2 regions of the Lysinibacillus sp. OL1 genome follow, and region 2 is predicted to be linked to the other one. Evidence: riboswitches for the same ligand, from Rfam matches in the RefSeq annotation. Region 2 holds a riboswitch; the other holds the start of a gene.
What was found. A riboswitch is a leader RNA that binds a small molecule or an ion and turns the genes downstream of it on or off. The one in region 2 is predicted to bind cyclic di-AMP.
Positions count from the first base shown of each region.

Region 1: linked by a shared signal. The riboswitch ahead of EW028_RS08370 (TrkH family potassium uptake protein) and the one ahead of EW028_RS21875 (APC family permease) in region 2 are both predicted to bind cyclic di-AMP.

Region 1 covers NZ_SJDS01000003.1:229,253-241,867, reverse strand. The annotation lists gene EW028_RS08380 (NfeD family protein) at 1-1,174, opposite strand, end outside; gene rpsU (30S ribosomal protein S21) at 1,487-1,660, opposite strand; cyclic di-AMP (ydaO/yuaA leader) riboswitch at 1,914-2,055, shown strand; gene EW028_RS08370 (TrkH family potassium uptake protein) at 2,172-3,509, shown strand; gene EW028_RS08365 (potassium channel family protein) at 3,535-4,191, shown strand; gene EW028_RS08360 (manganese catalase family protein) at 4,238-4,807, opposite strand; gene EW028_RS08355 (spore coat protein CotJB) at 4,832-5,095, opposite strand; gene EW028_RS08350 (spore coat associated protein CotJA) at 5,088-5,315, opposite strand; gene deoC (deoxyribose-phosphate aldolase) at 5,451-6,122, opposite strand; gene mtaB (tRNA (N(6)-L-threonylcarbamoyladenosine(37)-C(2))-methylthiotransferase MtaB) at 6,436-7,785, shown strand; gene EW028_RS08335 (CsxC family protein) at 8,002-8,769, opposite strand; gene EW028_RS08330 (BC_2427 family protein) at 8,894-10,375, opposite strand; gene EW028_RS08325 (CsxC family protein) at 10,696-11,496, opposite strand; gene EW028_RS25245 (hypothetical protein) at 11,548-11,721, shown strand; gene EW028_RS08320 (16S rRNA (uracil(1498)-N(3))-methyltransferase) at 11,775-12,512, opposite strand; gene prmA (50S ribosomal protein L11 methyltransferase) at 12,594-12,615, opposite strand, start outside.
Region 2 covers NZ_SJDS01000017.1:13,302-25,916, reverse strand. The annotation lists gene EW028_RS21875 (APC family permease) at 1-1,138, opposite strand, end outside; cyclic di-AMP (ydaO/yuaA leader) riboswitch at 1,257-1,406, opposite strand; gene EW028_RS21870 (PepSY domain-containing protein) at 1,620-2,144, opposite strand; gene EW028_RS21865 (PepSY domain-containing protein) at 2,235-2,906, opposite strand; gene EW028_RS21860 (sensor histidine kinase) at 2,903-4,198, opposite strand; gene EW028_RS21855 (response regulator transcription factor) at 4,188-4,883, opposite strand; gene EW028_RS21850 (hypothetical protein) at 5,002-5,286, opposite strand; gene EW028_RS21845 (InlB B-repeat-containing protein) at 5,385-9,278, opposite strand; gene EW028_RS21840 (winged helix-turn-helix domain-containing protein) at 9,467-11,980, opposite strand; gene EW028_RS21835 (winged helix-turn-helix domain-containing protein) at 12,010-12,615, opposite strand, start outside.

The DNA of each region.
Region 1 (12,615 bases), on a different contig from region 2:
GCGTAAGCGTTTTCCCAATTTTTCCTAACAGTTCTGTGCGATTCACATTGGATACATACCCTTCTTCTGTCGTGGTTGCATCCATTAACACAAGCCTGTTTAAGACATGCAGTTTTTTTCCGAAAAATTTCATCAGAATCACCATTCCTATCATCGCTATCACAAGCGCAATGAGAATTGCTACTATCATTTGCATCATATTTGCACCTGCCAGTATCAGACTTAGTACTATTAAGACACCACCTAAAATACCAATAATTCCACCGGGGACAAAAAACTCTGCAATTAAAAGGGCTAAGCCAACAATAAATAACAATAATGTTTCATATCCCGCAAAGCCGGCCACCATATGTCCAAAGAAAAATAAACCAAGTGCTGATAAGCCCATTATACCTGGAACACCAAATCCTGGCGAATAAAGCTCCATCACAAGTCCTAAGCTAGCGATAGACAATAGAATAGGTACAATGATGGGATTTGTAATAAAACGAGCTAACTTTTCAGAAAAGGTTGGTTCAATGGGAACAACATCACTACCATTCAAGTTGGTTACTTCTAAAAGCTCCTGAAAATCTTTAACCGTCCCTTCAGAATATTTAACCTTTGCTGCCTCTGAGGCTGATAGGGTTAACAAATTCTTTCCGCCAGCACGGTATTCTGGTAGTTCATAGTTGGTATCTGCCATTGCTAATGCATATTTAGGGTCGCGCCCTGACGTTTCTGCTGCTGCTTTCATTTGAGCAAGCCAAGCGCTATTGGCCTTTAGGTCGGCTGCATTACCTGCTGAATCGATAACTGCTGCTGCACCAATTGTTCCATTTGGAACCATGTAGATCTTATCCGCATGTAAGGCTAAAAACGCTCCTGCTGAGTGCGCATCCTTATTAATATAAGCAATCGTTTTTATTTGCGTTGCATCCATAAGCATGGCGATATCGCTTGCTGCATTCACAAAACCGCCAGGCGTATGTATTTCTAAGATAATTGCCTCTGCATTGTTTTCTTCAGCCTCTTTAAAAGCTCGTTCTAAAAATGCATGAAGTCCTCGCTCTACTTCATTACGAATCGGAACATGATAAACCTTATTACTGGCAAAAGCCGAAGTTAATGGAAACGCTAACAAAAAAGTCATCCATATCACTAGTAAATAGCTGAGGATTCTCCGTTTTCGCATCTTTTCCCCTCCCTTCTAACATGCCTCTCCTCTGTATATACGGTCAATCATGCGAAAAGTTTCACAAATCTTAAAAATTTATTCACTTATTTATCACTAGATCTAATCCCAATTATCAACACTTAGTATGCGAAAAAAAGCCGAATGAAATCATTTTGATTCATTCGGCTTTTTCATATGTACGTAAAGTTGAGCAATGTAAAATACCTGAAATTAATCAAAAATGTGATTAATTTCAGGTATAACTTTGTCTGCTCAGTGAATCATACAATTGCGTGTTATGAACGTAGGGATTTTTAATGGGAAATTAAATTACCACTTACGTTTACGTGCAGCTTCTGATTTCTTTTTACGTTTTACGCTAGGTTTTTCGTAGAACTCGCGCTTTCTAACTTCTTGAATTGTACCACTTTTTGATACAGTACGTTTGAAGCGGCGAAGAGCATCTTCAAGCGATTCGTTTTTGCGAACGACAGTTTTTGACATCTCTCTTTCCCTCCCTCCGAACACACGTCAATACACAATTAGGCAAATCACCTTCTGTTGTGTACTAAAAAATTATATCGTATTGTCTAATAATGGTCAATAGAAAGTATGCGAAATTATCAAGTGAATTTTTGGTTTTATTTTTGCTCGAATTATTCATACACAATTCGCCCACAATAAAAATAATTACATTTTCTTAACAATTAAGGGGTTTACAAAAAATAGAATAAGGGCGTAGAATAAATCACATTCAATTTCATATCGGCCAAATCTCAACTATTTGAGAACGGAGGAACCAATCTTTTGGGGTTAATTCTGCTTTAGCAGAAGGGATGAGAAAGCTCTTTCGCCATCCTACCCGTCAGCTAACTTCGTCGGCTAAAGCGAAGGAGGTCGTTATTGACCACCATTATTAGCATGCTTTCTACCCTTTTCATGCTCTAATCGTAGGTCTTTTTATTATGCCATCTAACAAACAGTTGTTTACTATTCAGAATTGAGGAAAAATTAAATGAACAATTTTAAAAGAGCATTAAATCCTCCCAAAGTTCTTGTATTGGGCTTTGCCCTCATCATTGCCATAGGTACGTTTCTTTTAACAATGCCATTTTCTACTGAGGATGGGAAGGGTTTGCCCTTTTTAGATGCTTTATTCACTGCTACATCAGCTACTTGTGTCACAGGTTTAATTGTAGTCGATACAGGTGATACCTTCTCTACTTTTGGCGAAGTGGTTCTTTTATTCTTAATCCAAATTGGCGGTTTAGGATTTATGACATTTGCCACATTATTATTTTTACTGCTTGGAAAGAAAATTTCATTAAAAGAAAGACTGCTGCTAAAAGAAGCATTTAATAATATCTCCATTGCTGGTCTTGTTCGATTAGTGAAAAGAATATTACTCTTTACAGCATGTATTGAAATAATCGGTGGTCTTATTCTATCCATTCGTTTTTCTTTTGATATGCCTATTGGAAAGGCCCTTTATTTTGGATTTTTTCATGCCATATCCAACTTCAACAACGCTGGCTTCGATTTAATGGGTGGCTTTAACGGAATGACTGCCTATGTTGATGATCCCTTTGTTGTTTTCACCATCTGTACTCTTATTACAATCGGCGGATTAGGCTTTATTGTGATGAATGAATTATATGAATATCGTGTGACTAAAAGGCTTTCTGTCCATTCAAAAATAGTCTTAGTAACGACACTTTTGCTCACTGTTAGTGGAACCATTTTGATATTTTTGTTTGAGTATGGCAACCAAAAGACACTGGGACCATTATCCGAATGGGGTAAAGTGTTAGGTTCCCTTTACCAAGCGGTTACACCACGAACTGCTGGCTCCAATACACTGGCTATTGGGGACTTAACGCATTCTACATTATTTTTAATGATTCTTTTCATGTTTATTGGGGCAGGCTCTGGGTCGACTGCTGGAGGTATTAAAATCACAACCTTTGCTGTTTTAGTAGCTACTATGTGGTCACAAATTCGAGGAAAAGAAGATGTCGTTCTCTTTAAACGTAGAATTGTTACTGAAACTATCTTAAAGGCTTTGACGGTTACAATGTGTGGAGGATTAATTGTTGTAGTCGTGACGATTCTTCTCAGTATCACGGAACAGCATCATAGCTTTATGATGTACTTATTTGAGGCTACCTCTGCGTTTGGTACTGTTGGTCTTTCGATGGGCCTAACTCCAGAGCTAACACCTGCTGGTCGTCTTCTTCTGATTATTACAATGTTCGCAGGAAGAGTAGGACCACTAACCATTGCTTTTGCCATTGCAAAACGAAGAAAAAAAGAGAGTTTCCGCCACCCAAAAGGAAATATTATGATTGGATAACCAAATGAGAGGAAGACAGAACGCTATGACCATTAAACAATACGCTGTGATTGGCTTAGGTAGATTCGGAACAAGCGTCGCTCGCAGATTGCATGAAGCTGGACAGGAAATATTAGGAATTGATATAAATGAAGAAAGAGTAGAGGATGCCGAACCCTATGTGACTCACGCTGTGGTAGCAGATACAACAGAAGAAAAAGCCTTAAAATCGATTGGTATTGGTAACTTCGATTGTGTTATCGTGGCGATCGGTAATGATATGCAATCTAGTATTTTAACCGTCTCTTTATTAAAAGAGCTAGGGATCAAAAAAGTGATTGCAAAGGCACTTGGTAAAAGACATGGGCAAGTGTTAGATAAAGTAGGAGCTGATTGGATTATTTACCCAGAAAGAGATATGGGTGAACGTGTGGCTAATCAACTCCTATCACCAAATATGTTGAATTATATCGAATTATCAAAGGAATACAGCATTGAAGAAATTATGATTCCTTCCAAAATGGCTGGACAAAACCTTCGTGATTTAGACTTGCGCGCAAAATATAACGTCAGTGTAATTGCAATTGTGCGCGAGGGAGAAATTATTATCTCCCCTTCTCCTGAGCAAATTATTGAAAAGGAAGATTTATTAGTAATGATTGGTCATCGAAAAGATCTTAGCTTATTCTCAAATATTCAGTAACCACAAAAAGGCTGTTTCAAGCTCAACTTGATACAGCCTTTTTGTCTTAGAAAACTTTCTTTTGATCTCTATCATCTTTTAAAATTTCAACAGCCTCTCTGAAGCGTTGGGAATGAACAATTTCCCGTTCACGTAAAAACTTCAAACTATCATTTAAATCCGTGTCATCTGATAAGTCAATAATCCATTGATATGTGGCACGTGCCTTTTCTTCAGCTGCAATATCCTCATACAAGTCCGCGATAGGGTCGCCCTTTGCTTGAATATAGGTTGCTGTGAATGGTACACCTGAGGCATTTTGATAAAACAGAGCCCGATCGTGATTTACATAATGATCACCCAAACCAGCTTCTTTCAGCATTTCTGGTGTTGCATCTTTTGTTAGCTTATAAATCATCGTGGCAATCATTTCTAAATGTGAAAATTCCTCTGTTGCTATATCGGTCAATAACCCTACTACTTTGTCAGGAATCGTATAGCGCTGATTCATGTAGCGTAGAGCTGCTGCCAGTTCCCCATCCGCTCCTCCATATTGTTCAATTAAAAACTTTGCAAGCATTGGGTTACATGTACTAACTTTTACCGGATACTGGAGTTTCTTTTCATAATACCACAAAGATTTTTCCTCCTAGTCTTTTGTTTAGACTTGCCATGGCCATGGTGTATCAATCCAGTTAAAAGGAAAATTCGAATAGCTTCTCCCAAAATTCATGAGTGGTCCATACTTTTGCTCAAAATCAATTTTAAGTTTCATACTTTTCTCTGTATTTTCATTAAATTGCTGAATAGCGTCATAATCGTGCGGATGAGTGTCTAAATAGAGGTTTAATTCAACAATGACGAAATCAATTGCTTGTATTTCTTCTAATTGCTTATAAAATTCGGGCGGCATCTTTTTAGTCATGCTTCCTCCCTCCTTTTAGGGGAAATGGATATGGGCTAAACAACTGTGGCCATAGTGTACCCGCCATTAGCGCTTCTCTTGCGGTTGGAAATTGTGGAAGTCCAGGTGGTTGAAAACCCATATATAATTGTGGGGGTGTTGCATAATATTTAACTTCTATAGGCTTACAAGGATCAAAGGGGCTAATATAGGGCCTCCAAGACTTATACTGTGTAAACATGACATCCTCCTTTCTGTATTTACATTCATCAGTGGAGTATATGTGCATAGAAAATTATTATGCTGATTAAACACAAAGAAGCCATAAGCTCATGTCAATGTACACATGAGCTTATGGCGCTATAAAAAGATAATATTAATAGTTGGAGTCGGCAATTAAACCATTCATAATAGCTACACCAGAGCTAGCCCCAATACGAGTCGCACCTGCTTCTACCATTTTTTTCATGTCCTCTAAGCTACGAACACCACCTGATGCTTTTACACCAAGTTCTGGACCTACAGTTTTACGCATCAGCGCGATATCCTCTGCTGTTGCTCCACCAGTAGAAAAACCTGTAGATGTTTTCACATAGTCAGCACCCGCTGCTAAAGCTAACTCACATGCTTTCACTTTTTCTTCGTCTGTTAGTAAGCATGATTCAATAATGACTTTTACAAGTGCGCTATCTTTAGCTGCTTCTACCACAGCTGCGATATCTGCCTGTACAAGCTCATAGTTTTTATCTTTCAACGCACCGATATTAATAACCATATCTACTTCTTTTGCACCGTTAGCAATGGCGTCTTTTGCTTCAAATGCTTTGACTGCTGGCGTATTGGCACCAAGTGGGAAGCCGATAACCGTACAAACTAACACGTCTGTACCCTGTAATAATTCACTACTACGTTTTACCCAAGTTGGATTTACACAAACAGAAGCAAAGTTAAATTGTTTAGCTTCTGCACATAATTTTTCAATTTGTTCTTTTGTTGCCTCAGCCTTTAATAATGTATGATCAATCATACGTGCAAAATTTTTTTCCATTGTTGAACGCTCCTTCATTAAACAAGATGTACGTACCTCTTCGAATCATATCATTTTTTCGCGATGGCGTCTAATTTCTTTCTATATAATGAACACCCAAATATAAACATTACAGAACGAGTCATGTTTATCTGAAGTCCTCAAAAGATTGTATAGAAAGTGATAACTTAATTATTTCACAAAAAAATCTTATATGTACTGATTTTATAAGGATTATGTTATCATAAATCACGTATCTAAAATATGTACAACGAAAAACTTATTAAATGTTTGGAAACACAAGGTAATGTGAATTGAAAGGATGATATATATCATGAGTAACGAGCGATCAAAAATCGTGAGTTTTCATACTCTAGGTTGTAAAGTAAATCATTACGAAACAGAAGCAATTTGGCAGCTGTTTAAAGAAGAAGGCTATGATCGAACAGAATTTGATCAACAAGCAGACGTTTACGTCATTAATACATGCACAGTTACGAATACTGGAGATAAAAAATCACGTCAGGTTATTCGTCGAGCAATTCGCCAAAATCCGGATGCAGTTATTTGTGTAACAGGATGCTATGCACAAACATCCCCTGCAGAAATTATGGCAATCCCTGGTGTTGATATTGTTGTTGGAACACAAGATCGTACGAAATTACTTGGTTATATTGAACAATATCGTGCGGAACGACAACCGATTAATGCTGTACGTAACATTATGAAAAACCGAGTATACGAAGAATTAGATGTACCAGCATTTACAGACCGTACACGTGCTTCGTTAAAAATCCAAGAAGGCTGTAACAATTTCTGTACATTTTGTATTATTCCATGGGCACGTGGTTTAATGCGTTCTCGTGACCCACAAGAAGTATTACATCAAGCACAGCAATTAGTAGATGCTGGTTATCTTGAAATTGTCTTAACTGGTATTCATACAGGTGGCTATGGTCAGGATTTAAAAGATTATAATCTTGCTCAATTACTACGTGATTTAGAGGCCAATGTAACAGGCTTAAAGCGTCTTCGTATTTCATCCATTGAGGCTAGTCAATTAACAGATGAAGTAATTGAAGTACTACGTGAATCAAAGATTGTCGTGAATCATTTACACATCCCTATTCAATCTGGTTCTGATACGGTATTAAAACGTATGCGTCGTAAATATACAATGGAGTTCTTCGGTGAACGTTTAACAAAATTACATGAGGCTTTACCTGATTTAGCTGTTACTTCTGATGTAATCGTTGGTTTTCCAGGTGAGACAGAGGAAGAGTTTATGGACACATATAACTTTATTCGCGATCATAAATTTTCTGAGCTACACGTTTTCCCATTCTCTCCTCGTACAGGAACCCCTGCTGCACGTATGGAAGATCAAATTGATGAAGACATTAAAAATGAGCGTGTGCATCGACTCATCTCTTTAAACGATCAGCTAGCAAAAGAGTATGCTTCTCGTTTTGAAGATCAAGTGCTAGAAGTTATCCCTGAAGAATTTGTGCATGATGACAGTGAAGAAGAAGGCCTTCTAACAGGCTATACAGACAATTACTTAAAAGTAGTTTTTGAGGGTCCAGAAAGTCTAATCGGACAACTTGTAAAAGTAAAAATTACACAAGCAGGCTACCCTCACTCAAAAGGACAATTTGTACGCGTTTTAGAAACAGTGAAATAAATAGTGAAAAAAGGGTTGCCCATTATATATGGCAACCCTTTTTCCTTTTAATGAAGCTAATCATTCACTTGTATTTGATTTTTCATAATATTGATAAATGCTTTTAAAGATTGACAGCTCCTATAAGAAAATTAGTAGTACAAACAAAATATCCATCTGTACTACCAGCTTTGTTAATATATTATAATCTTCTACTGTCCTCTAAACTAGCATTTATCAAGGACTAGGAGGAGGTGTAAGTCCTAAAAGAACAGGCGTTATTACGCTACTGCCAGCACCAAGGCGGATTTGTTGAATTTGCAATACTTTTACAGTAAGTTCTAAGACAATTTTTTCACGTAATGTGCTGAATGTCCCTTCAGGAGCCGCCATAATCGGTGAAAAATCAAGTTCAAAGAAGTTGGCTGCTACTAATTCACCAAATGGTTGTTCATTGTATTTAACAAGATTTTGGAAGAAAGCCTTATCTAATCGAGCATCCATTTGTGTTCTTTCGTTAAGGAAGTTCGCTTCAGCAAACTCGGAAATGCCTAAGATTGGTGTTGCGCCTCCAGGTGTTTGTGGGAAAATAAGATCTGTAAAACCAGAAAACGGAACGTCAGCAATTCTATCTCGAAGTGCCCCATTACATGCTGATGAAGCATATTCAATATTTTTCCGAATATGTCCTGCTACAAATAATTTAGCTCTTGTTACTCTAAAGAAATCAGTACCACCAATACGTGCAAAGCTAACTGGTACCAGTTTCACTTGATTTAGGAAGACATTCTTTTTCACTCGTTTGATTTCTGTAGCAGCAGGGCTAAGTGTAATATCCGACTCAACAACGATTTGCAGTGTTGGTTCTGCCAATACAACTGGAACTTTGATAGTTGGCGTTGTAACTGGTGTAGTGACTACTGGTGTAATCTCATTCGTTAATGGAATTTGTTCAGTTGATGTTACAGGACAAGGTTGAAATTGGCTTTCTAATTGATCGCTCAAAAAATTCCCTCATTTCATTTTTTAGTATTAGAGAGCTCTCCTATCGCTAGAATATGTAGCATTTAAATCTATACATGGACGTATATATTAGTTTTATTTTTTATTTGAATTAAGGGATAAATTTCTATAACCCTCCATTACCTTGCCAGTCAAACAGTACTTTAATTTTTTGTACTTGTAACATTTGGATAATTAATTCTAATACTATATTTTGACACAATCGATTGGGATGAATGGCTGACTTATTTTGCGTATTAGATACCCTATATTCAATATTATGCTGTATGTAGCCTTCTATAAATAAATTCCCCTTTAATACAGTTCTTGTTCCATTTCCCAATGACTGGGATCTATGAATAGGTACAAATCTACAATCGGATAGTACTACCTCATTTGTGATCTCTTTAACCTCTTCAATTCCTTTATCAAAAGCAATTTTTTCCTCCATACATATTTCTATTTTGTATTCCCCTAGCACAACAGGAACTCGTATATGTATAAAAGGCTCAGAGGAGTTAATCTCTCCTTTTTTAATTGCTTGTGAGTTATGTAAGGGAACTACTACTGATTTAAACGGATGCTGCTCACTACCATTTTTTTTATTAGTATCCGTTCTCATTAAAGAAATCATTTGATTAATGTTGGAGCTAACCAAACGACAATATGGTTGTTCAGGGTAAATCGAAATCGTTTGGAGTAGCTTCGTCTGAAGTTGGGGAGATAGGTTATCATTTAAATCAAGAAAATCAAATATTGTATTTTGAACATTATCACCATAAATAGGAGCATGAAGAAAATCGTTAATTTCTACATAAGTAGAAAAGGGACTTTTTTGGATAATGGTGCATACTTCTCCTTGTAAAGACTTTGCAATCTCTTTATTACGATTTGGAGGATTGTTTTTCTCCTTTTCTGCTATATCATCCAAATGCATATTATTTTCAGCCTCTGACAGAGCTCTATTGAAAGATTTTGGATTATTGTCTGATTGGGCTGTTGAATTTTGTTCTTCAAGGGAGTTCTCATCACTATCTAGTAGATGGTCAATTTCTACCTTTGTTGGACTGGGTACGATTTGATTGCATGCTATCTGGTCTAAAGTGAATTCCTCTACATGGTTCTCATCCATATGTCGGAAATTTTCTTCGTTCTCCTTAACATTCGCTTCTATAGGTATGGGTATGGACGCTAATTGCTCTATTAAGGTCACTTTTGTGTGACTCTCATCGATATCTATGTGATGTTCGTTTTCTTGCTCAACATTTGTTTCTTTAGATATAGGTAGATCTTCATTAGATGGTAATAGCTCTGCTAGGCTAGCATCCTCCCTGAAGTTCTCAAAATTTGGGTGATGTTCGTTTTCTTCCTCAATAGTCGGCTCCATAGGTTCGGAGAGCTCTTCATTAGAGATTATATGGTCTGTTAAAGTTGATTCCTCTGTAATTGGTTTATATTCTTTTTCATCAAGCAGATTATTATTTCCATTAAAAGTCTGTTCTAATGGAGATTCGTCATCTATTTTAGTTTGATACCTCCACTCAGTGTATTTATTTTGTTTAGAGGATATTTTTTTCATCTCTCTAAAATTAATCCATGGAGTTGCCATTCATTCACTCCCAAATAATGATTTGACAAAAAAAGCATAACCATCAATTTTTAATTAAGTTTTAATCCATTAGCTAATTCTTCTGATACGATTATGTTAGGACAATTGAAAATCTACAATACTAATTACAATCCATATTATGCAATATTTTTACTTTTGTCACAGTCCCACCATGAGATACAATTGGAAGACGCATGTCCTTATCTTGCCAAAAAAAGCAGTTAAAAGTTCGAGTAAAAGTGAACTTTCAACTGCCCAACAACATATTTGATTTTATATCAGTATTATTGTTACCATTTTTGCTCCACTACATAAAAAAATTAACAAGGCTCAGTAGGCGGAATCATATCAGGAACAATTGGTGTTGCTGGTGGAGTAAGCCCTGGTAGAACAGGTGTTACTACACTACTTCCAGCGCCCAAACGGATTTGTTGAACTTGCAATACTTTTACAGTAAGTTCTAATACAATTTTTTCACGTAATGTGCTGAATGCTTCTTCAGGAGCTGCCATAATCGGTGAAAAATCAAGTTCAAAGAAATTGGCTGCTACTAATTCACCAAATGGTTGTTCATTGTATTTAACGAGATTTTGGAAAAAAGCCTTATCTAATCGAGCATCCATTTGTGTTCTTTCGTTAAGGAAGTTCGCTTCAGCAAACTCGGAAATGCCTAAGATTGGTGTTGCGCCTCCAGGTGTTTGTGGGAAAATAAGATCTGTAAAACCAGAAAACGGAACATCAGCAATTCTATCCTGAAGTGCCCCATTACATGATGATGAAGCATATTCGATATTTTTCCGAATATGTCCTGCTACAAATAATTTAGCTCGTGTTACTCTAAAGAAATCAGTGTTAGCAATACGCGCAAAGCTAACTGGTACCAATTTCACTTGATTTAGAAAGACATTCTTTTTCACTCGTTTAATCTCTGTCGCTGCAGGACTAAGTGTAATATCCGACTCGACAACGATTTGCAGTGTTGGTTCTGCCAGTACAACTGGAATTTTAATAGTTGGCGTCGTAAGTGGTGTAGTAACTAGTGGTGTAATCTCATTCGTTAAGGGTATTTGTTCAGTTGATGTTACTGGACAAGGTTGAATTTGATTAAATTGTTCACTCAAAAAATTCCCTCATTTCAATATAGTATTAGTGAGCTCTCCTATCGCTAGAGTATGTCGCAATTAAATCTATGTATGGACATTGAACTTGTTCTTTTACATATTTTATTTGGAATGTTTGAGGTTGTGATTTTCCCGGTTGATCTTACACAATGGGCTAAAACTCCATTTAAGCAGGAATTTAACGCAGACCCCTTCAAATATGATTTACGTAAAAAAACCACTTAATAATATTAAGTGGCTTTCTCTAAGTTATGTTGATAATAAATTATACATAGCTGTTATTCAAATTCATAGGATATGGCAGACAGTGCGTATAATGGCGCTGTTTCTGCTCGTAAAATTCTCGGTCCTAATGACATCGTTTGAGCGCCTGCTTGTAATAGCGCTTCCGACTCTTGACGAGAAATGCCTCCCTCAGGACCAAAGATAATAAGCATTGATTTCGATTTCTTATCATACACGTTTTTTAGCTTCTCCGCAAACCTTGTGCGCTTTTCAGCCTTTGCATCCTCTTCATCAGCAATAAAAACGGCATCGAATTGATCTATTTGTTGTACTAGCTGTTTAAATGATATGGGTTCAAAAACTGTTGGAATATGCGTACGGTGAGCTTGTTCCGCAGCTTCCTTAGCAATTTTCTGTAATCTTTCTTGCTTTTTTGCTCCTTTTTTCTTGTCCCATTTCACAATGGAGCGCTCAGCTTCAAAGGGTAATAAAGCAAACATTCCTAGCTCTGTGGCTTTTTGGGTAATAAGCTCCAGCTTATCACCCTTCGGTAAACCACATGCTACTGTTACTTGAATGGGTAACTCTGGGGAAGGGATTGTTTGTCCAGTCGCTTCAATGACAACCTCATCCCCTTCAAATCCTTCAATTGTGCATATATACGCAGTGTTTTGTGCAACAACTACAATGTTGTCGCCTTGCTTCATACGCATCACTCGTTCAATATGCCGTGCATCTTCTCCACTAATACGTGCATTTTCGATAGCTGTCTCAATAAAATAACGTTGCATGCCACACAGTCCTTTCTAGCAAGAAAGGAAAACGCCAAATCACAAGCACACGGCTCACGATTTGGCGCTTCCTCAGTCATGTTATAGTGGACGACGGGCAATA
Region 2 (12,615 bases):
CGCCTACTGCATAGAGCGGAATTAAATGCTCTGTGGCCCCGTCAAAAAGGATAATTAAAAAAATGGCTGCAATACCTAGCATTAAAATACCATTTGAATAGCCAAGACGGTCCCCACGAATTTGGAAGATTCGTGGGATAAAACCATCCTTCGATAAATTCACAGCAAGCAAGGGAAATGCTGAATATCCTGTGTTTGCGGCAAGTACTAAAATCATTGCCGTTGTCCCCTGTACAATATAATAAAGAAAATTCCGACCAACACTAGCTTCTGCTAGTTGGGAAACGACTGTTGCTTCTGCTGTTGGTGCAACGCCATAAAAATAAGCTAGACTAACAATCCCGATGAATAAAACGGCTAAAATGGCGCCCATTGCTAAAAGCGTTTTAGCAGCATTATTTGGAGCAGGATTTCTAAAATTAGGTATGGCGTTAGAAATAGCCTCTACTCCAGTTAACGCTGAGCTTCCTGAAGCAAATGCCTTTAATAAAATAAATAGGCTAATCCCTGCCACTGGTGTGCCAATCTTTGGATGTAGCTCTGCAGGCACCTGTCCAGTTGCCACATTATAGAGCCCAATCCCGATTAGCAACAGCATAACGCCTACAAATAGATAAACTGGGTACGCCAAGATAGAAGCTGACTCTGTTACACCTCGCAAGTTTAAAATCGTTAAGAAAATCACAAATATAATAGCAATGGGTACATTATAAGCATGAAGACTTGGAAATGCAGATGTAATGGCATCTGTCCCGGCCGACACACTTACTGCTACCGTTAAAATATAATCAACAAGCAAAGAACCCCCTGCAACAAGACCTGCATTCACGCCTAAATTTTCTCGTGATACGACATAGGCGCCTCCCCCATGTGGATAGGCGAAGATAACTTGACGATAGGATAAAATCAGTGCCACGAGTAGAATAACCACTCCAGCGGCAATAGGTAAAGAATACCAAAACGCCATTGCACCTACCGTCATTAGGACAATTAAAATTTGTTCTGGTCCATAGGCTACTGATGACAATGCATCTGACGATAATATGGCCAGTGCCTTTGTTTTACTGAGCTTTTGTTCCCCTAACGCATCGGATCTTAATGGTTTGCCGATTACATAACGTTTGAATGAGGATTTCATTGATAAACACCTTCTAGTTTCATAGAATGTGTTTCGCCTTTCTAAATTACATCAAAAAACGCCTACAAGTCATCACTAAATAAGACTTGTAGACGCTCATCCGTCTGCCAAGCTCCACTTTTCTGCTCTTAACGCTTACGAGGTTAGCTGTCGGATTCGGGCCTGAGTAGCCCTACTCCTCCACAAGGAAGAGATTCACCCCAAGAATGGCTATGCCATCCATCAAAATTGGTTCCCCCGCGTTTAGTTGCTTCAGCGATTTAGAAATTTGAAACTTTTATAATGATGTCATATTACGCCTGCTAATTAAAAAAGTAAAGAAGAAAATTTTTCTCTTTTTTGAGTAAAAGCATAGGCTTTTTTTGAACATATAAATAATCGCTTCTTAAAGAAAATTTCCTGAATACCTAGTCAAAACCCACAATATAAACAATAAAAACTGCCTTAAAGGTATATTCTACCTTCAAGACAGCTCATTATATTAGTCATCAAAGCCTTGTTCAAAGTCGATAATGTTCCCAGAGACTGCATCCACATCTACTTCGTATTCATATTGACCGTCTTTCAGTTCAATTTCATATACACCATCATCAAGCTTAATTTTTGTCACTTTACCCTTTGCTTTTGTTTGGGCTGTCTTGATAGCCTGCTCTTTTGTAATTATTTTTGTTGTAGCAGTCGTAGCAGGAATATGATCATCCCAATCATCGTCATCTAGACGTTCCTTTTTCTGCTTGAGCAATTTTCCACTATAAGCATCAAATTTTAAATCATATTCTTCTGTATCTTTATACACCTCTACTTCATAAATAGAGCTAAACTGATTTTGGTCAAATTCGATATTGGCAACTGTACCATCCACTACCGCTAGAGCTTTCTTCTCAATTTCCTGCATGGATAAGACCTTTTTTTCTTGGGCATTTCCTGATAATAAAGTCGTCGAGCCAATCGCTGCACCCACTCCCAGTGTCATTACTAGTGCTGGAATCATGATCATTTTTTTCATGTTCATCTCTCCTTTGTTTTATCTAAACTTAGCTTACCAAGTGAAGATGATAGAACTATAAGAGAAACATTAGAATTTCATGAGAATGATTTAATGATCGTCATCCCATGTTACAGACAGTACTTTTCCTGAAACAGCATGAATTTGAAATGTAGCTTCGTCCTCCTGCGTTTCAATCTCAACTAAATAATAACCACCCTCTGAGGTTTCTTCAAAATCAACTGAATCCACTTCACCCTTTAATTGCTTAAGAGCTATTTGAATGGCCTGTTGCTCAGTTATAATAGGCTCTTCGATAGGTTGTTCTTGTGGCTCAACCTTTTTCTCAGCCAGTAGTTCGCCAGTATAACCATCAAACGTTAAATCCTTTTGAATTTCCTCATTTTCAACACGTACAGTGTAAATGGAGTCTGTAAGCATAACGCTTTCTACATCTCCATATTCCTTTTTAACCATTTGTCTGATCTGCTTTTCTGTTAATAGTAATTTACTATGTCCTTCTTTCAGGATAAGATCAGTCACCTGTTGTGTCGTAACATCGAGTATAGCTGCATACTTGACATCGTCACGCGTAAAAAGCATTTCAAAGGTATTTCCTTGTTTTTCAACCTGTGTAACATGACCATTGTAGATAGTCTCAATATGCCGAATAGCCTGCGCTTCACTAAGAGGTTGAACGTAAAAATAACGATGTTGAACAAACCAAATTACTCCACTACAAAAAAGGATAATAACAACAATTACTAACATCCACTTTTTCATTGCTGTTCCTCCTTTGGTATACATAAAGTAAAGCTTGAGCCTTCCCCAAGCTTACTTTTCACATCTATCGTTATACCTAATTGTTGTGCCAGTTCATGCGCTATTGCTAGCCCTAGCCCTGAACCTCCTGTTTTACGATTACGATCCTCTGTTACACGATAAAAACGCTCAAACAAATGAGGAATATGCTCGACTGGAATACCCATACCAAAATCTTGGATGGTAATACGTACTTGATTGGTTGTTTCGGTGACTTGAATACGTACTTCATCCTTACTATATTTCCTAGCATTATCCAGCAAAATAAAAAGTAGTTGCTTCAATATTTTTTCATCACTATAAATAAATTTTGGAATCTGCGCATCAATTCTAAATGTTCGATGATAAGCCTGTTCCATTTGTGAAGCTACTTTATTTAAGAAAGGGGCAAGCTCTAGTTGTTCGAAATGAACGTCCAATTGCTCTTTGTTTTTAGCTAGTTCTAGCAATTGCAACACCATTTCATGCATACGAGATGATTCATTGGCAATGGCTTGTAAGGATTCCTGAGCAACCTCCCGATTATCAAAACCCCTTCTTAGGAGGAGTTTTGCATAACTTTCAATGACAGTTATAGGGGTTTTTAACTCATGGGAGGCATTTGATACGAATTCTTGTTGCTTTTGATAATGTTGTTCAAGCTTCTCCATCATCATATTAAAAGTACGGTTAATGTTTGTTAACTCGTCGCCACCTTTTTCTGTAGTATCTATTTTTTCATATTTCCCAGTAGATGCACTTTTGCGCATGGTCTCATTTAAACGTTCTAGCGGTAATAAAATAAGTCGCCCAAGTACCAAGCTCGCTAGGAAAATTGGAATCGTTGCCACGACAGATGCAACAACTAAGATGACCTTTAACAAATCTAATGTCCGTTCTACTTCTTCCATAGATTGCTGTAATGTTATATCCACTACCGTTCCGTCGATCCAAATAGCAGGCATAGTGTAGGTAATGGCAGGGACTTCTTGCATTTCAAGGGTAGCTTGAACCTTTGTTTTCAAGCGTTCACCATCATAAATATAAACAGCACCCTCTGTGGGCATATAAGCTCTTAATACTTGCTGTAGGTTGGTTTGTGCATTTAACTGACTCAGTGTAGAGCTTAAATCATTTGCCCGTGACTGGAGCTGATTATATTCCGTATCATAGGCAAATTTCTCATACAACAAATAAATTCCACTATTTGTTGCCACTACAATAACTAGCATAAGCAATGTTGTTAGTAGATGAATTTTTGTTTTAAGTCTCATAACGATGTTCCTTTAGCACATATCCAACACCTCGAATTGTCTGAATAAGAGGTGTTGGATTAGCAGCCTCAAGCTTTTGTCGGACATAACGTATATAAACATCCACAACATTTGTATCCCCATAATAATCATAGCCCCACACAGCCTCTAATATTTGCTCCCTTGTCAGTACCTGTTTAGGATGCTTTAGTAAATAGAACAACAAATCATACTCACGAGGTGTCAGCTGAATTTCCTTATCAAAATATACAACTTCCCTTGTTTGCTCGTTTATCGATAAATGGCCAAATGTAAGTGCAACTTGCTTTGGACTCACCTTCTGCGAAAACCGTAATGCATTGCGAATTCGTGCCAGTAGCTCCTCAATTTCAAAAGGCTTTGTCACGTAATCATTGGCTCCTAAATCCAAGCCCTTTACCTTATCCTCTACTTCACTTTTGGCAGTTAGCATGATAACAGGTGTTTGGGATTCTGTTGCACGAATACGCTTTAGCACATCAATACCACTCATCTCAGGTAGCATGATATCAAGTAAAATTAAATCCCATTGCTGCTCACGGTATTGTAGTAAGCCTTCTGCTCCTGTATGGGCCATCGCTGCCTCATATCCTTCAAATTGAAGCTCCAGTTGTAGCACTCTCGCAATATTTTCTTCATCTTCTATAATTAAAATTCGATGTGTCATGTCGAATCCGTCCTTCGCCTTTTCTTTTCATCGTATACGATACAAGTGGTGAAAGTCTAATTAGAAAATGATGAGAAAGACAATACATTTCTTTTTTTGACACAGAGTATGTCTTTAACTAATAAACTTTTGGTAAAAAGCTGTATATATCCCTTTTCTGAAAAATCCCTGAGCTTACTTTAGCAACTTTTTTGCCATTTAAACGGCTTGGAAAGGGAAATTCCATATGTGGACCATTGTAATGAATAATGGTCACTGTACCATCAGAGTTATTACGCCAATCATAATTCCTTTCATCTGTTTTGATTGAAAGTTTAATCGATACAAAAGCTAAACTTAAGAATAATATGAAGAAGATAAGACGAGCAATTTTCAATAGAAACACTTCCTTTTCTATTAGCATAATAATTTACATCCTTACGCACTATTGAGTAATGTTAATAATTTGAACAAAAAAATCTCACCAAAAGCTTTATGGATAGCGATTGGTGAGGTTTTTAATTATTGATGCAAAGCTCTATACAAAAATGCTACAAACTCCGCACGTGTTACAGGATCATTTGGTCTAAAGTTGCCATTATTTCCAATTGTGATCCCATTTCCTGCGAGTATAGCTATAAAGTTATGTGCCCAGTGTGTTTTTGGCACATCCTTGAAAGTATCTTTATTCGATGAAGTTAAATTAAAGGCAAGGACTAATACTTTTGCCATTTGGGCACGTGTCATATTAGTAGTTGGCTGGAAATCCCCATCTATGCCTTCAAACAGACCTGCTTGTTGCACCTGATCGATTACCCCAAAATAGAGATGGTTTTTAGGTATATCGTCAAATTCTCGTGCGTCTTTTTTCGGTTCTAGCGCTAACGCTCTTGTTAATATCAGGGCAGCATGCTGGCGCTGAATTGGTGCATTTGGCTTGAAGGTGCCATCTTGATAGCCTGTAATAATGCCCTGCTTTGCCATCTCCTGAATCATCGCCCAGCCCCAATGTCCTTTAGAAATATCTGAGAAGATGATATCTGGCTCTGGTTGGGGTGTTGTCTCTGTTGGTTGTGGATCAATTGGTTCTTCAGGTCTAGGTTCTTGTTTTTCAGGTATGGCTGGCTCTGGTATCGGGGTTGGATTCGGAGATATACTTCCTCCACCACCCGATGAATCGTCTGTTACCCAATGAGCATATAATGTGATACTGGACTTCACTACATCTTTAGAAAAATTCCATGGTATCGTCAGTTCAATATCCTTATACCAGCCTGTAAATAAATAACCTGCCTTTGTTGGATCTACTGGCTTTGTTGCTAAGGTATCTTTAATCACCTTCTGTGATGTTACTGCACTTCCTCCATTTGTTTCGAAAACCACCGTATATTGTGTGATGACCTTTTCCCATTTTGCATATAAAGTTGTATTTTCGGTTACCTTATCCGTTGTAAAATTCCATGGTGTACTGAATACAGCATCTGTATACCAACCTGCAAACTCATATCCAGCTTTTGTTGGGTCTGCTGGCTTTATTGCTAAGGTGTCTTCAGTTACCTTCTGTGATACTACTGTGCTACCTCCATTTGTTTCGAAATCCACCGTATATTGTGGGATGACCTTTTCCCATTTTGCATATAAAATTGTATTTTCGGTTACCACGTCTATATCAAATTCCCATGGGATACTCAACGTTTTATCTTTATACCACCCTATCAATATATGACCTGCCTTTGTAGTATCTGCTGGCTTAGTCACTTTAGCTTTGTCAGTAACTTTTTGAGACGGAATCGCACTTCCGCCGTTCGTTTCAAAATTCACCGTATACTGTACGACTACCTTTTTCCATTTAGCATATAAAGTTGTATTTTCGGTTACCTTATCCGTTGTAAAATTCCATGGTGTACTGAATACAGCATCTGTATACCAACCTGCAAACTCATATCCAGCTTTTGTTGGGTCTGCTGGCTTTATTGCTAAGGTGTCTTCAGTTACCTTCTGTGATACTACTGTGCTACCTCCATTTGTTTCGAAATCCACCGTATATTGTGGGATGACCTTTTCCCATTTTGCATATAAAGTTGTATCCTCCGTCACCCTATCTATCTCAAAATTCCATAGACTATGGAGTTCTGCGTCTTTATACCAATCTACAAATAGATGCCCCGTTTTTGTTGGATTAATTGGTTTAGTAGCCTTCATAGGAGAAGTAAAAGTTTGACTTGGAACTGAACTTCCACCATTTGACTCAAATTTAAGCTCATATTGCTGTACTAAATCCCATTTCGCATATAAGGTTATATTTTCTGTCACTTTATCTATTTCAAATTCCCATAGGGTTGTGAATTTTTTATCCTTATACCAGCCTGCAAATGTATATCCAACTTTTACGGGATTTTCTGGTTTAGTAGCCGTCATATAAGAATTTATAGTTTGGCTAGGTAACGGACTTCCACCATTTGACTCAAATTGAACCACATACTGTTGTTGCACTATATCCCATTTTGCATATAAAGTTGTGTGCTCTGTGACCACATCTGTTGCGAAGTCCCATAGTTTAGTTAAAGCAGGGTTTTTATACCAGCCCGCAAATATTTGTCCTGCTAAGATTGGCGGTTCTGGCTCTTCCAACTTATCTCCATATTCTGCGACAATTATTATAGGGGTAGTACTATTTCCTGCTTCAAATCTGACACCATATACATTTTTCAACCACACAGCATATAAATCTATATCAAACGTTACCCTAAATGTGTCGAAGTTCCATTCTGTAGTACGTTCTTCATTAAACCAGCCAATAAATTTATGTCCTTCTTTTATTGGAATACTCGGTTTGCTGAGTAGCGCTCCTTCTGGTACTTCGACAGTTGTAATGTCTGTATCAGAGTGAAATGTGACAGTATGCGAATTCTTTAACCATTTTGCATACAAGATTTTATTTTCTGTTATCACATCTGTATTAAAATTCCAGGGTTTATTCAATTCTTCATCCTTATACCAACCATCAAATGTAAAACCTGCTTTCACTGGAACATCGGGTTCTACCACCTTTTCCCCAGACAATACTTTCTGTTCTTCTATGGTAGTACCATCACTATTTGTTTCAAATGTAACTGTGTACTGTTGGACATTCCCCTTGGCATAAATTCTCAAGGGTTGTGTTACATTTACATCCCATTTTGTTACCCATGATAAATCTTGGTACCAACCGTCAAAAGTACTACCTTGGCTGTTAAATGCATTTACTCCCAACATTAATGGGCTATTAAATTGAACCCATTGTAACCGATTATATTCAAATGCCCTATCCCCAATGCTCGTTAAACTGTTTGGGAACGATACAGTCGATAATTGATTATCATAAAATGCCAGATTTCCTATACTAAGAAGACTATTAGGAAGTTGTATAGATGTTAGTTGATTTTGACCAAATCCCCAATCACCTATACTTATAACATTATTAGGAACGACTATAGTTTTTAACTTATTACCAAAAAACGCGAGATTCCCTATACTAAGAAGACTAGTTGAAAGTTCTACATTCGTTAAGTAATTAGCTTGGAATGCTCCTATCCCTATACTAGTAACACTATTGGGAATATTTACAGTTGTTAACCTATTACTATCAAATACATAATTTCCTATACTTGTTATACTGTTTGGAAGTTCGACATTAATTAACTGATTATAGCCAAAAGCCTCATCTCCTATGCTTGTTACACTATTTGGAATCTTTATATTTGTTATCCGATTGTTTGTAAAAGCTTGGGCTCCTATTATTGTTACACTATCAGGAATATTTACAGTTGTTAATCGATTTCCAAAGAAAGCCTGATAATCTATAGCCGTAACACCATCAGGGATGTCCACATGTACTAACTGATTACCATAAAATGCTTGAGCTCCTATGGTGGTGAGGTTTTTTGAAATGGTTACGCTTGTTAATTTACTATTTTGGAATGTCCAACGTCCTATATCCTCCACACTATCGGGAATCACAATCGTGCTTAGTTGAGTTTTGGCAAAAGCCCAATCGCCTATCGTTATTACACTTTCAGGAATCACTATTTCTGTTAGGTTAGATTCATAAAACGCGAGATTTCCTATTATTGTTACGGGTTTCCCTTCAATGGTTTCAGGAACAACCACTGATCCCCCCGCACCTAAATATTTTACAATCGTTACACCTGCGCTATTTGGTTGTATCTCAAATTCGCTTGTATTGAAATTGGTTAAATCACGATCGTTATCTATTTGCTCATGAACATCAACCTCACTCTTATTATCTACTTCATTTCCCCCTGCTTCTTTAGCTTTTTCTTCTATGTCATTTTGTTCATTCGCATAGGTCAGGGATTGTCCCCATTGGAAAAAGAGCAGTAATACAATAAGCATAATGGTAATGTTTTTCTTCATTCATCCTCTCTCCTTCTGTAAATTTTCAGCTTCAAATAGCCCCTTTCCTTTGTTTCCATACATTTATCCTTATAAAGAAAAACACTCTTCTTTATCTTAAAAAAATCAATTTACTTCTACTATTGAGGAATGTTAATTTTTCACTAACTAAAAATAAACCGCTATCAATAAATTGATAGCGGTTTGTTTTATTTGGATTGTTTTAATAACAATGCTTGGGCTCTATTTTTTACTCCTAGCTTATTGTAAATTCCTGAAAGATACACGCGTATGGTCCCTTCAGATAAAAATAGTTGCTCTGCTATTTCCTTATTTGAAGCACCTTCTGAAAGTAGTGAAAATATTTCTTGTTCACGAGGAGAAAGAACTTCTAATACAGGTATTAGTTCTTGAACATAATTCAGTAATCGATAGACATAGCTAATGATTACTTCATCCCAGTCTTCTTTAGCATGCTTCTGGCAAACATCAATATAGTCCCTCATAAGGGGAATAATTTTATTCTCATCTAAAAAAGTTCTTATATAGTTATAAGGTTCAGCTAATTTCAATGCTTGGTGTAACGTTTCTAACGCCTCATCTGCTTGTCCTTGCTCACCCAAACATATGGCTAATAATATTGTGGCTTCTATACGAGTGGATAGCTGTTCTTGTTGTTGTGCCTGCGATTGTACCTGTCTAATCAATTGCTGTGCTGCTAGTGGATGTCCTTTCATGAGTAAATAACGTGCTTTTACTAGCAAATAAAATGGCGTATCCTTATCTACTTTTTCTTTGACCTTAGCTAACTCCTGTTCTGCTTGGACAATATTGTCTTCACGTAAAAATAAAAGTGCCTTCATCACTCTTATACTATTAATCCAATGGCGTTCATTGACAGCTTCAATTGCATGATCCAAAACGCCTTGAGCAACTATATATTGCTCTTCTAACACAGCCATTTTACTTTTAAGAATATACATCGGTACTAACAATCCTGCATCTTGAAATTGATGTCCAGAACGTATAGCTTCCTCTAATTCTATTGATAGCTCAGCAAATTGGTTCCACTCATATAATTTTTCTGCACGCACGCCATAGCTATAGCCCGTCATACTTAAGTTTTTAAATTTCCCTGTTCTAAACTTAGCAAAAAAAGACATAGCCTGTTCATCTGAAAGCAACTTTCCTCGAGATCCAATATTTGTTCTAAACAACATTGGCTCTGTTTGATTATATTGGATAAATATTGCGTCCCATTTGGACCCGACTGGATTTCTCTCCAGTCTTTGTCGAATGTATTCCCCAGCTTGAGAAAGGTCTCCATTTTTCATCACAAAAACATAGGCTTTCACACCTAGAAAATCATCGACAGCGGATGCATACTCACTTTTATTCATCCATTGATTGGACCTATGCTTTTGTTCTAGTTCTAGTATCGTCTGATAAGCATCTTCTAAATTGTGTAATGCTGCAAGTGTATAAGCATACATTACCATCAACTCTGGGTGTACCTCATAGCCATTAGACAAAAATGTATCAATCCATTTTACATAGGATGTGGAATGACCACAGGAAAGGAATGTTACAAGATGCTCCTGAATCCATTGTTCAGCATACATAAATACGTTGCCGCTTAAAGCAAGCTCTATAGCAGATAAAAAATTCCCATTATTATATAAAGCTACAGCTGCCTTTTCATATAAAAAAATAATATCCTGCTGAGTAAAACGATTGCTCAACTCTTGGCGCAATGCTTCTCTAAATAAATTGTGATATCGAAAAACCTGTTCTTTTGCTTCTACTCTGCTAATAAATAAACCTTGTTGATCAAGCTCTAATAAGACTAGGTGAGCATCGGTACGGTTTGTTAGGACATTACACGTATCAGCGGTTAATTGTTCTAAAAGTGAAGTATAAAGAAGAAAGATTTGTAGGGGTGGTGCTAGTTTGGAAAAAACCTCACTCATTAAATATTGGAACACATATAAATTACTTTCTCTAAACTCTTTGTCTACATTGTGGAAACCTGCTAAATTAGTCAATTGCAACCCTGTTGGCCAGCCCTCTGTTATCTCAAAAACCTTTTGAAGTACCTTTACATCCAGCTTTTTATTTAAATTTTTATAAAATTCTTTTGTCTCTTCATACGTAAAAAGTAGATGCTCTAAACCAATTTCAAGCAAGCAATGGTTTAATCTCCACCTTGCAATCGGTAATGAAATAGATGATCTACTAGTCAAATAAATAAAGCAATGTTCAGGTAAGAAATCAATTAGTCGAATCATCGCTTGATGGATAGTAACATTATGAATATGATGATAATCATCAATCATTATATGAATCTTTTTAGTAGATAGCGATAATTCATTTAAAAGAGAGTCCACTAAAAATTCTAATGGTAACTGTGGTTGAGCATGGAGTATAGAATTAATCCGAGAGGCAGCTTCTGGCTGTAAGGAGTGACCAATAGCATGAATTAAATACTTCCAATAGCGGTTTAGATCATTGTCTGTTTGGTCCACCGTATACCATGCAACTGCCGTCTCAAGTTGCTGAAACCAACTACTTAGAAAAGTGGTTTTACCATACCCTGCTGGTGCTTGTACTACTATAAGTTTTGCTGTTGACTGATGTAGAATAGCATTTAATCGTTCTCTTTCTATAATTTGCTTGCCCGTTTGAGGGACTGTTGTTTTTGAGGCTACTAAAATATTTGGCATCATGTAAACCTCCTTTCTCTTTAACAACTTTAAAAGCCTAGCCATTCTTTTGCCCATAATATGGCCTTCGTGCGAGATTTCACACCTAGTTTACTGTAAATTCCTGTTAAATATATACGAATAGTTCCCTCTGTCAACTGCAATTGTTGTGCAATCTCCTTATTAGAAGCACCTTCTGCAAGTAATTGTAGAACATCTTTTTCTCTTGCAGTAAAGTTAGCGAAAAACTCATCTTCTTTGCTGTCATTCTGTAATAGTTTATTTAAATAGGCTAACGGCACTGACATAAATGTATCTCCCTTACTATGCTGACGTAGACGCCAGTATTTATTAAGTAATGGCCAGATAGAATCCTCTTCTATAAATGTACGGTAATACCCATATGACAGTCCATGTTCAAGAGCATCGTGTAATACTATTAAAGCCCAATCCTCTTTACCAAGTGAAAAATGACAAATGGCTTCTAGCAGACCCGCTTCAATAAGCGTAACGATTTGCTTTTCCTGAATTGCTCCTTCTTTTAAACGAATAGCAATTTGCAATGCTTCCTCCAGTTGGTTTTTAGCATACAGAATTTTACCCTCAACTAATAAATAAAAGGGATTTTTTGATGCAATTCTATAATTGATAAAATC